Regions from separate parts of the Nostoc sp. NZL genome, predicted to be linked through region 1. Evidence: riboswitches for the same ligand, from Rfam matches in the RefSeq annotation. Region 1 holds a riboswitch; each other region holds the start of a gene.

Region 1 (3,277 bases):
TGCCCAAGCCGGATAACGACTCCTATACTAATACCCAGATATAAACAGATGCTGATAAAACTAAATGAGAGCACTCTCGCCATGCTGCGATTTGCCATCGTTCACTCCTCACACAATGGCATTAGTTTATCCCAAAAATCTATCCTAACGGTGTATATTTTAGTGTAGTTGGGTAATATTTGGCTAAGTAAATACTGAAGTATAATCTCGTATACTTATAAATAATCATACCTGCCAGCTATGAAGCCAAACATTATCGCTTTGTCCAGTTCTTTAGAAATCTTTTAAACGGAGAGGGGGGGATTCGAACCCCCGTTGGGTTTCCCCAAAACGCATTTCGAGTGCGTCACCATGAACCGCTCGGACACCTCTCCAGTTATATTATTCACACATTTGAGTATTCAAATGGCATGAAGTAAGGTACATTTTACCATATTTCCTATACTACTATAACATTATCGTTTTATCTGCGTAACGGAATGCTTCGGGAACGCCCAAGCCAAAGACATTTACCATCATCGTGGTTGCTGCAATTACCTAGTGAGTCAATGACACCCACAGATGTATTTATATAGAGCCATGAAAAAACTGTCTGAACTATTGAACGGTGATATACTTAAAAAATTCACTCGGTTCTAGTAGAGGTCAGCCACTAGAGGAAACGGGGAAAGTCCGGTGTAAATCCGGCGCTGTCCCGCAGCTGTGATGAGACTCATGTCTCAGAGTCAGAATGCCCGCCGAAGTTGACTTATAAGTTCTACACGTCTGCGAGGTACAGATGAACAAAAGTATAAATATTTCTACCATTAGTCAGTCTCACTTCTTTAAAGAGCCAGAGATTCGCTACAGAAGATTATGGCTTGCTACGAGACGATAGACAGTTAATTTATGGTATAAATTGCACCTCTAATTGTAGCTATCAATTGTGCTAGTTTTTCTAGGCACAAGTATTGGTGCTACTAAGCTGTTACGCATTTAATTTGTACATTTACCTGATGACTGATGACTGTTAACCGTCAACAGTCATCAGTTAACGACCATCAAGAGTGTTTATATACTTTAGACGCGCATCAGCTTAGTTAATTGTTGCTAATACAACTATTTTCATGTAAATAGCTCACGCTGTAAGGGGATAGTCAACTTAGAGCCAGAGCAAAATGCATGAGTGCTTGTAACTATTCTTGTGTTGTTGCGTTTACAGCAGAAGGGAAATCAACCTATCTGTTTGGCGATTTACCCGTTGATGGCTGTGCATCTGCTGTACTGGAATGTGCAAGTCAATATTACACCAAGTCTGATGGTTTACTGTCTTGCTCAAAACAACCTGAACCTTTGAAAACGGGTATTTTAGCAAAGATTCCACCACTAAATAAGTGGGCAAAATTAAACATAAGTTGTTGTAAAGTTCTATAGGAGGAAACAAATGCGACCGGAAAAGAGTGTCTGGCAAGGAAATTTTGGCTACTGGCAAAACAGCTTTATTCACACTAATCTGCTGGTAATAGGTTACACAGCATGGAAAGGATTTCAGTCATTTGGGCGGGGGGTTGTAATTTGTGATGTGGATACTCAAGTTACTCATCCTTCAATTACAAGTCTCGATACGGTTCCTTTCACTATCCAATTTCTTCCTTGTGATCTGATTGGGTTTTATTTGCGATCGCGTCAGGGTTGTGGGACAATCTCGCAATCAATTAGCTCATCAATGATTTCATCCATCCTCTCAGCAGTTGCAATATACAATCCCCATCAAGATATTCTTCTGGTGCTAAAGGCTGATCCTCAAATTGAGGTCAATTTCTTACACCAGCTAAAAATTACTCCACCCGATTGCTACGAACAAGTTTGCAAACGTTGGGAAGAATTTCAACCAAGCTTAATGCCTTAAAACTTAGCCTCAATGCAAAAACCAAAATCAATCAACATTTCCAAACCAACTCGCTACCAAAATGCGGCGATAGATTATTACATGGGACTCACAGATTCCTCTTATCTGCATTACGGGTATTGGGAGCCACTACCTACTAAGGGTGAGGAATTGACCCTAACTCGCCTGCGTGCGGCTCAAGAAGCCTATGCAGCGAAGCTTTTGAGTTTTATTCCAGAGTGTACCAAAACTGTGATTGATATAGGTTGCGGTATTGGTGGTAACGCGGCATTTTTGTGCGATCGCGGCTTTATTGTTGAGGGATTAGCACCCGATGCACTCCAACAAGAGAAGTTTATCAAGAATACGAACGGGCAAGTGCCTTTTTACTTAACCAGATTTGAAGATTTTCACACCTCACACTCCTATGACCTAGTTCTGTTCAGTGAAAGTAGCCAATATATTGCTGTTGACGATTTGGCTCAAGGTGCAGCTCGTTTATTAAATAGTGGTGGCTATCTATTGCTTGCGGATATGATGCGCTCTGATGCTGGATATAGAGAGGGCATTTTTTCTAATTGTCATGTCGCTAGCGAGCTTCAGGTGGCCTTGCAACAGGCTGGATTCAAGTTAATTAAGACTGAAGACATTTCCACCCAAGTTGCACCAACGATTGACTTGTGTGTTGATAACTTTCGGACTTTTGGGCTAACTACCGTCAAATATATTGCAGATTTGGTAGCGATCGCAGTCCCACCATTACATGCGATCGGTCGTTTAGCATTCAAACGCTGGCTGGAAAAGCCCATTGTCGAAGGGTTAGCAGCACGCAGCATTTTTGATAGCCATCTCTGTTATAAAATCGAACTCTGGCAGTTATCAATTCATCAGGGGAATTGAGTGTTTGAGCTTAAATTAACACCACTCTCTAATCCCCATTCAATTTGAATTCTAAATTTTTGCTTTAGTTATGAAATCGCTTGCACAAGAAGCAATCCTAAAGACTGACAATGTTCAAAAGTGCGATGCCAAATAGACCGTCGTAGACATTGCTTCTTTAACTGTCAAGGTATCATGTAGTCGAACATTGTGGAGCATACAGCTTGAGGTTTTGCATGAAAGTAGCAGTCTTCAGTACAAAAGTCTATGATCGGCAGTTTTTATCAGCTGCAAATTCTCCCACCCAACACGAATTAGTATTTTTTGAACCTCGTTTAAATCGGGATACAGCTATCCTCGCCGCCGGATTTCCGGCGGTTTGCGTATTTGTACATGATCAGGTTGACGCGCAAACTTTAGAGCTTATCGCCTCACGGGGAACTAGGCTGGTTGTCCTTCGCTGTGCAGGGTTTAACAATGTAGACTTACAAGCCGCAGCGGACTTAGGAATTACCGTTGTCCGTGTTCCCG
Region 2 (3,277 bases), on a different contig from region 1:
TTCTCTTTTCGACCGTGCCACAGCTATAAATGGTACAGGAAATATAGCAATAGATTTAGTACAAGCACTTCAGAAGCTAACGCTTATAGAAGATTTGCACTTGCTGACTCTGGTATTTTGGTCTGAAATTATTCCCACGCGCAATTTGTTTCGTACCCAAAGCGCTTGGTGTACTGTATGTTACGAAGAATGGCGTTTAGCTAAACAAGTAATTTATAAACCACTACTTTGGACTATAAATTCAGTAAAAGTATGTCCTTTACACAAAATATATCTATGTTTGCAATGTCCTCACTGTCAGCAGAAATTACCACTACTAAGTTGGCGATCGCGACCTGGTTACTGTTCCAAGTGTGGTGGTTGGCTAGGTATGAATCTTCCTGTCAAGTCCTCCTCAGAACTTACGGATTGCTCAACTTTATCTAAAGAAGAATTACATTCGCAAACTTGGATAGTAGAGGTTATTGGAGAATTAATTTCTTCCACCCCATCTTTTAACTCCCCACCAGCAAAAGAAGAAATTGCCAAATCTTTGAGTCTAGTCATAAATGCAGTGACTAATGGCAATATAGCTGAGTTTGCCCGTTTGATGGGAATACCGAAGAATACTTTATGGATGTGGCAGACGGGTAAAGCTTTACCAGTGCTTGATATACTTCTCAAAATTTGTTATCGCTTAGAAATATCTCTGCTAGATTTACTAAAACCAGAACAACTTGCTGCTAAATCTTTTACGAAAATCTCACACAAAACCATTCGGCGATCGCCCACACTAAGAGCATCTCCAAAACTTTTCGACGCTAATCAAGTACAAGATACCTTGCTAGGAATCCTTGCAAGCGACAACCAGCCACCACTGACAATGGAAGAAGTAGCTACAGGTTTAGGATATAATAGGCGGACAATTTTCAGCCACTTTCCAGATTTATGCCGTGCCATTTCTGCCAAATACCGTAGTTATGGTAAAGCATGTCACACAGAAAAGATACAGCAGTCTTGCAGAGAAGTTAAGCAGATTGTATTTAAGTTGCATAATCAAGGAGAATACCCCTCAGAAGCTCGTGTGTCTGAAATAATGACTCATCCTGGATATCTCCGTTACAAACAGGTTCGTGCTGCTTTAAATGAAACACGACGTGAAATTGGAGTATAAAGCGATTAAACTTAAAGGAGCAGAGTAAGTTGGCTTCTTTCTCTACACCTGGAAAATTGGAAGCATAACTTTGCCGCCCCCTATTGGAACCATAAGCTTGCCGTTGCGGCAAAGTTATGGGTAAAGTCACACAGTGACAAATAATTAGTTAATGTACACAAATGGACGTAACTGGATTCGAACCAGTGACCTCTACGATGTCAACGTAGCGCTCTAACCAACTGAGCTATACGTCCTTAACCACACGATTATCAATAATAACACATAGTTTCTTGAGAAAGCAAGATCAAGGTGTAAATCCATCTTATAAGAGAAGTACCATTCGACCCTGGTGTATGATCATTGAGGTTATTCGGTTCTGGTAGGGGTCAGCTACCAGAGGTAACGGGGAAAGTTCGGTGCAAATCCGGCGCTGTCCCGCAACTGTGAACTAATTTGAGATTTGAGATTAGCAAACTAAGTAATCCCAAATTCCAAATTGAGTGAGTCAGGATGCCCGCCGAAGTAGATTGATCAGTTCCCCATTTCTGCGAGGTACAGATGACTGCTACTGCAAATATTTCCACAACTAATTGCTTTGGTGTTCCTGACCACACTTTATTTGTTTGCAAAACCTGTGCTAGCGTTTGGCAAGATGGAAAACGTTTAGGTGAAAGTGGTGGCGAACAACTACTACAGCAACTTCAGCACTTGGCACAAGATTGGGACTTGCGAGATCAATTCCCAATTCAAGAGGTTGAATGCATGAGTGCTTGTAATCGTTCCTGTGTAGTTGCCTTTGCTGCCAAGGGCAAATTAACATATCTATTTGGTGATTTAGCCGTTGATGGCAGTGCATCTGCGATACTAGAATGTGCTAGTCAATACTATGCCAAAGCAAATGGTTTACTCCCTTGGTCAGAGCGTCCAGAAGCCCTGAAAAAGGGCATATTGGCAAAGATTCCACCTTTATCTCAATGATGCGAGTTTTAATTCTGGGTGGTACGGGAGATGCCGCAGAACTAGCTGCCAAAGTGGCGACTATCCAAGGGTTAGAAGCAATCACGTCTCTAGCTGGTCGCACCCGTGAACCATCAGTTCCGTTGGGCGATTTACGGGTTGGAGGCTTTGGTGGTGTGGCTGGATTGGTTAGCTATCTCAGAGCAATGCAAATCGACTTATTAATTGATGCAACCCATCCTTTTGCTACTCAGATTTCCTTCAATGCGGCAGATGCTGCAACGGAAGTCGGAGTACCCCATCTGATGTTAATTCGCCCGCCTTGGGAAAAAGGAAGTGGCGATCGCTGGATTGAAGTTGACAGCATTGAAGCCGCAGCAGCATCTTTGCAAAACCAGGCACAGCATGTATTTTTGACAGTTGGGAGGCAAGAACTCGCCGCCTTTGCTCACCTAGAGAAAATATGGTTTTTGATGCGGATGATTGACCCTCCTACCGATGATGCTTTAGTACCACCGGGAATGATATTGTGCGATCGCGGGCCCTTTACCCTCAATAACGAAAGACAAATCCTGATTCATAACAAGATTGATACCATAGTAAGTAAAAATAGTGGTGGCGATGCAACAAAGCCCAAAATTATTGCAGCGCGAGAACTGGGTGTGAAGGTTGTTATGGTAAATCGTCCAGCCATACCGCCAGGAGAAAAGGTTACTGATGTTGATGGTGCTTTAGCATGGCTATTTGACAAGTTAGACAACTAGTAAAAGAAAGTAAAAGCCACCAATCAGACTTTTAGCAGTGCTAGGATTTCTCCTTGGGAATTGAGCCTTCAATTCCCTCAACATACCAATCCATCGCCAGTTGTCCCCTATCATCCAACACCTTACCCTTTGGCACTCGCACCACCCCTTTTTGGTCTTGCACCGGGCCATCAAAAGGATGTGCAGTACCCTGAATAAACTCATCGCGCTTTGCATTCACCAGTTGTTGCACATCCGCAGGAATCGCCTGATTCATTGGGGAAATATCCACCATTCCTTGACCAATGCCATCCCAAACCTCTTGAGACTTCCAATTATTACTCATTACAGCCAAGGCTTTATCTATATAGAATTTGCCCCATTTGTTAATAGCTGATGTCAGATGGGCTTTTTGACCAAACTTACTCATATCAGTGTTGTA
Region 3 (3,277 bases), on a different contig from region 1:
GAATATTTCCATGCTAATAGCAAGGCTGAGTTCTTAGGTTTTCTTGGCATAACTAGTTTAGTAATTTATGTGCTTTACTTAAGCTATTTTGTTCTGATTAAGCTGGGCAAGCAGGGACGTTCAGCCACACCACAGTAATCTTCGCTGCCCACCGTACCTCTAATTTTTAAAACATGAATTCCATTGGCAAGCGACTGGAACAATACACCGCTAAACGCCCCCAAGAAGTCCTACTTGTAATAGTGGAAATTGCCGATGAGCAAGATACAATTGCTGTTTTCAAAGGCTTTTCCAGTTCTTTGATGCGCCCTACGGCATTTGATGCAGATGTACCAGTTTTGCCAGATGGAGCAAACATCCTCAACATTGACCGAGTAGCCAGTCCTTACAATCCTGAAGCACCCCGTTATATTCAACAAGGACTTTCTTGGGAAGCTATGGAAGCTTTATTATCAGAAGTGGGAGTATGAATAAACCGATTGTTTGGATACATGGAGATTGCCTTAGTCCATACAACCCTGTACTGCAAAAATACCCCGATGTCCCAGCTATCTGGGTTTGGGACGAGGCTTTGATAGACGAATGGAAACTGAGTCTCAAACGTCTCACCTTCATCTACGAATGCTTGCTAGAGTTACCCGTTGTTATCCGTCGCGGTAATGTGGCACAAGAAATTTTAGCTTTTGCTAAAGAACATGATGCGAATTTAGTCGTCGCAGCCAACAGTCCCAGTCCCCGGTTTGATGATATCTGCAATCAAATAAAGGGTTTTATAGCAGTGGAAGTGCTTGAGGTAGAACCATTTTTTGAATATGATGGCTATATTGACCTGAAGCGGTTTTCGCGCTATTGGAAAGTGGCTCAAAATTATGTTTTTGAATAGCTCAATTGTTATATTGTAATGTCTAGTGATCGCAGATCCAACTGATGAAGCAATCTGCTAGTTACAGCTTACAAATGGCAAAATTTATGAAGCATTAAATTTTCTGACTACCTTCTCGTGCTAAATTACTAAAGCTTGGAGTTGGGAAACTCCGGTGAAATTCCGGGACTGTGCCGCAGCTGTGATGGGATCACCCAAGTCAGAATGCCAACCCTCAAGATGTCCTCAATACACACTCAGCGTCTACTCCCTGCGTTGCACGGGGAAGGAGTTCCAAGTTTGCTTTCTGGATTTGCCACTTGTCCTGGCTTGTTTTATGCTACACCCGCCGCAGATGGTATATTATCTCGCATTAGAATACCAGGTGGAATTATTAGTAGTCAGCAGTGCCGTGCGATCGCAGATATAGCAGAACAGCACGGTGGCGGCTATCTGGATGTGACTAATCGAGCTAATTTACAAGTCCGCGAAATCCACAAAGGGATAAATACTGAAGTTTTGAAGTATCTACAGAGTATAGGACTGGGTTCTCACAATTCTGTTGTAGATCATATCCGTAATATTATGACCAGCCCTACTGCTGGTATCGACCCGCAAGAATTAATCGACACTCGTCCTTTTGTCCAAGGTTGGGATCATTATATTGCTGCACATCCAGCGCTTTCGGGACTGTCAGCAAAATTTAGCGTTTGCTTTGATGGTGGTGGGATAATTCGGGTGTGCGATCGCTTGAATGATATCCTATTTGCTGCTGTCTTAGTTAACAGTGATGTTTACTTCCGCCTATATCTCAGTGTAGGGGCGAAGGGTCAACCGCCTAGCGATATGGGAATATTGTTACCACCAGAGGAATGTTTGCCCGTCTTGGCAGCTTTGGCGGATGTCTATCTAGCTCATAGTAATACTACAAGTAAGCGTCGGCTACGTCTCTTAGAGTTATTGAATACTTTGGGTTGTGAAAATTATCTCCAGGAAGTTCAGCAGCGTCTACCTTTCCCTCTTTTATGCAGTGAAGCAAGAAATGACCTAACCCCCCAATCCCCTTCCCTGCAAGGGAAGGGGTTGGGGGAGAGGTCAAATGCTAGCTATCAGCATATTGGCATCCATCCCCAACGTCAGAAAGGCTTCTTTTACCTTGGTGTTGTCTTGCCCCTTGGGCGATTGGAGAGTAGACAGATGCGGGGTTTAGCAGATTTAGCAGCAAAATACGGTAGTGGAACTCTCAGGCTAACCCCTTGGCAAAATTTGTTGCTAACTGATATTCCTCAGCAATGGGTTGGCGATGTCCAGCGAGAAATTGCTTTCTTAGGATTAGATTTCTCAGCAACCAACATCAAGAGTGCATTAGTTGCCTGTTCTGGAAAAAAGGGTTGTGCTGCTTCTGCTACGAACACCAAGGATCATGCATTGGCATTAGCAGAGTATCTGGAAACTCGCGTCATTCTGGATTGCCCAGTTAATATCCACTTCAGCGGCTGCGAAAAATCCTGCGCCCAGCATAGCAAAAGTGATATTACTCTGCTCGGTGTCAGCATTGAGGCTGACAATGGAACTGTGGAGGGTTATCACATTTATGTTGGTGACAGCAAGCAGAAATTCGGACGTGAAATATATCAATATGTAACTTTTGCCGAACTACCTGCATTCATAGAGCGGATGCTATATGTATATAAAAATCAACGCCTAAATTCTGATGAGTCCTTTGGGAAATTTGCTAATCGATATGCGATCGCCCAATTACAGCATTTATTTAATATTATTCCTAAATCATTCGTGAATAATAAGATTCCCAACTTGTTGGAAAAGTCGGGAATCTGAGTCTTTCGATTTTCATTGGTCAATCCCAAATTTAAAATCCCAAATTTAATGCCCGACTATATCCGAGATGCCAACGAAATTTACCGTAATTCCTTTGCAATCATCCGGTCAGAAGCAAACCTAGATGTGCTGCCACCAGATGTAGCAAAAGTTGCTGTGCGTCTCATTCATGCCTGTGGGATGACGGATATTGTTACTGACTTGGGATATTCACCGACAGCGGTGCAATCCGCAAGGGAAGCACTAGCAGCAGGAGCGCCGATTCTGTGCGATTGTCGGATGGTTGCCGATGGCGTTACCAGGCGAAGGTTATCTGCAAACAATCAAGTTATTTGTACCCTCAACGAGCCGGAAGTGCCAGAAATTGCCCAGCGTCTAAATACTACAAGGTCGGCGGCAGCTTTAGAATTATGGCGATCGCACCTGGAAGGATCAGTGATCGCAATTGGCAATGCGCCCACAGCACTGTTTAGGCTGTTAGAAATGCTCGATGAAGGAGTGCCCAAACCTGCTATTATCTTAGGCTTTCCAGTGGGTTTTGTCGGTGCAGCAGAATCGAAAGCAGCACTAGCAGCA

The links. A riboswitch is a leader RNA that binds a small molecule or an ion and turns the genes downstream of it on or off. The one in region 1 is predicted to bind cobalamin.
Region 2: it holds a riboswitch for cobalamin, as region 1 does, so the genes downstream of both, F8R90_RS19030 (DUF1636 family protein) here and F8R90_RS20515 (DUF1636 domain-containing protein) in region 1, are expected to answer to the same signal.
Region 3: it holds a riboswitch for cobalamin, as region 1 does, so the genes downstream of both, cobG (precorrin-3B synthase) here and F8R90_RS20515 (DUF1636 domain-containing protein) in region 1, are expected to answer to the same signal.

What each region holds. Positions count from the first base shown of each region.
Region 1 is NZ_WBKL01000145.1:74,506-77,782, forward strand. It holds gene F8R90_RS20505 (CapA family protein) at 1-98, opposite strand, end outside; tRNA gene F8R90_RS20510 (tRNA-Ser) at 290-374, opposite strand; cobalamin riboswitch at 614-757, shown strand; partial or broken gene F8R90_RS20515 (DUF1636 domain-containing protein) at 1,156-1,413, shown strand; gene F8R90_RS20520 (hypothetical protein) at 1,424-1,888, shown strand; gene F8R90_RS20525 (class I SAM-dependent methyltransferase) at 1,901-2,767, shown strand; gene F8R90_RS20530 (2-hydroxyacid dehydrogenase) at 2,983-3,277, shown strand, end outside.
Region 2 is NZ_WBKL01000132.1:22,816-26,092, reverse strand. It holds gene F8R90_RS19040 (helix-turn-helix domain-containing protein) at 1-1,153, shown strand, start outside; tRNA gene F8R90_RS19035 (tRNA-Val) at 1,316-1,389, opposite strand; cobalamin riboswitch at 1,490-1,671, shown strand; gene F8R90_RS19030 (DUF1636 family protein) at 1,694-2,113, shown strand; gene F8R90_RS19025 (cobalt-precorrin-6A reductase) at 2,113-2,856, shown strand; gene F8R90_RS19020 (BMP family ABC transporter substrate-binding protein) at 2,897-3,277, opposite strand, start outside.
Region 3 is NZ_WBKL01000001.1:87,161-90,437, forward strand. It holds gene F8R90_RS00385 (DUF3177 family protein) at 1-138, shown strand, start outside; gene F8R90_RS00390 (DUF7734 family protein) at 174-470, shown strand; gene F8R90_RS00395 (hypothetical protein) at 467-883, shown strand; adenosylcobalamin-variant (AdoCbl-variant) riboswitch at 1,012-1,101, shown strand; gene cobG (precorrin-3B synthase) at 1,103-2,701, shown strand; gene F8R90_RS00405 (precorrin-8X methylmutase) at 2,750-3,277, shown strand, end outside.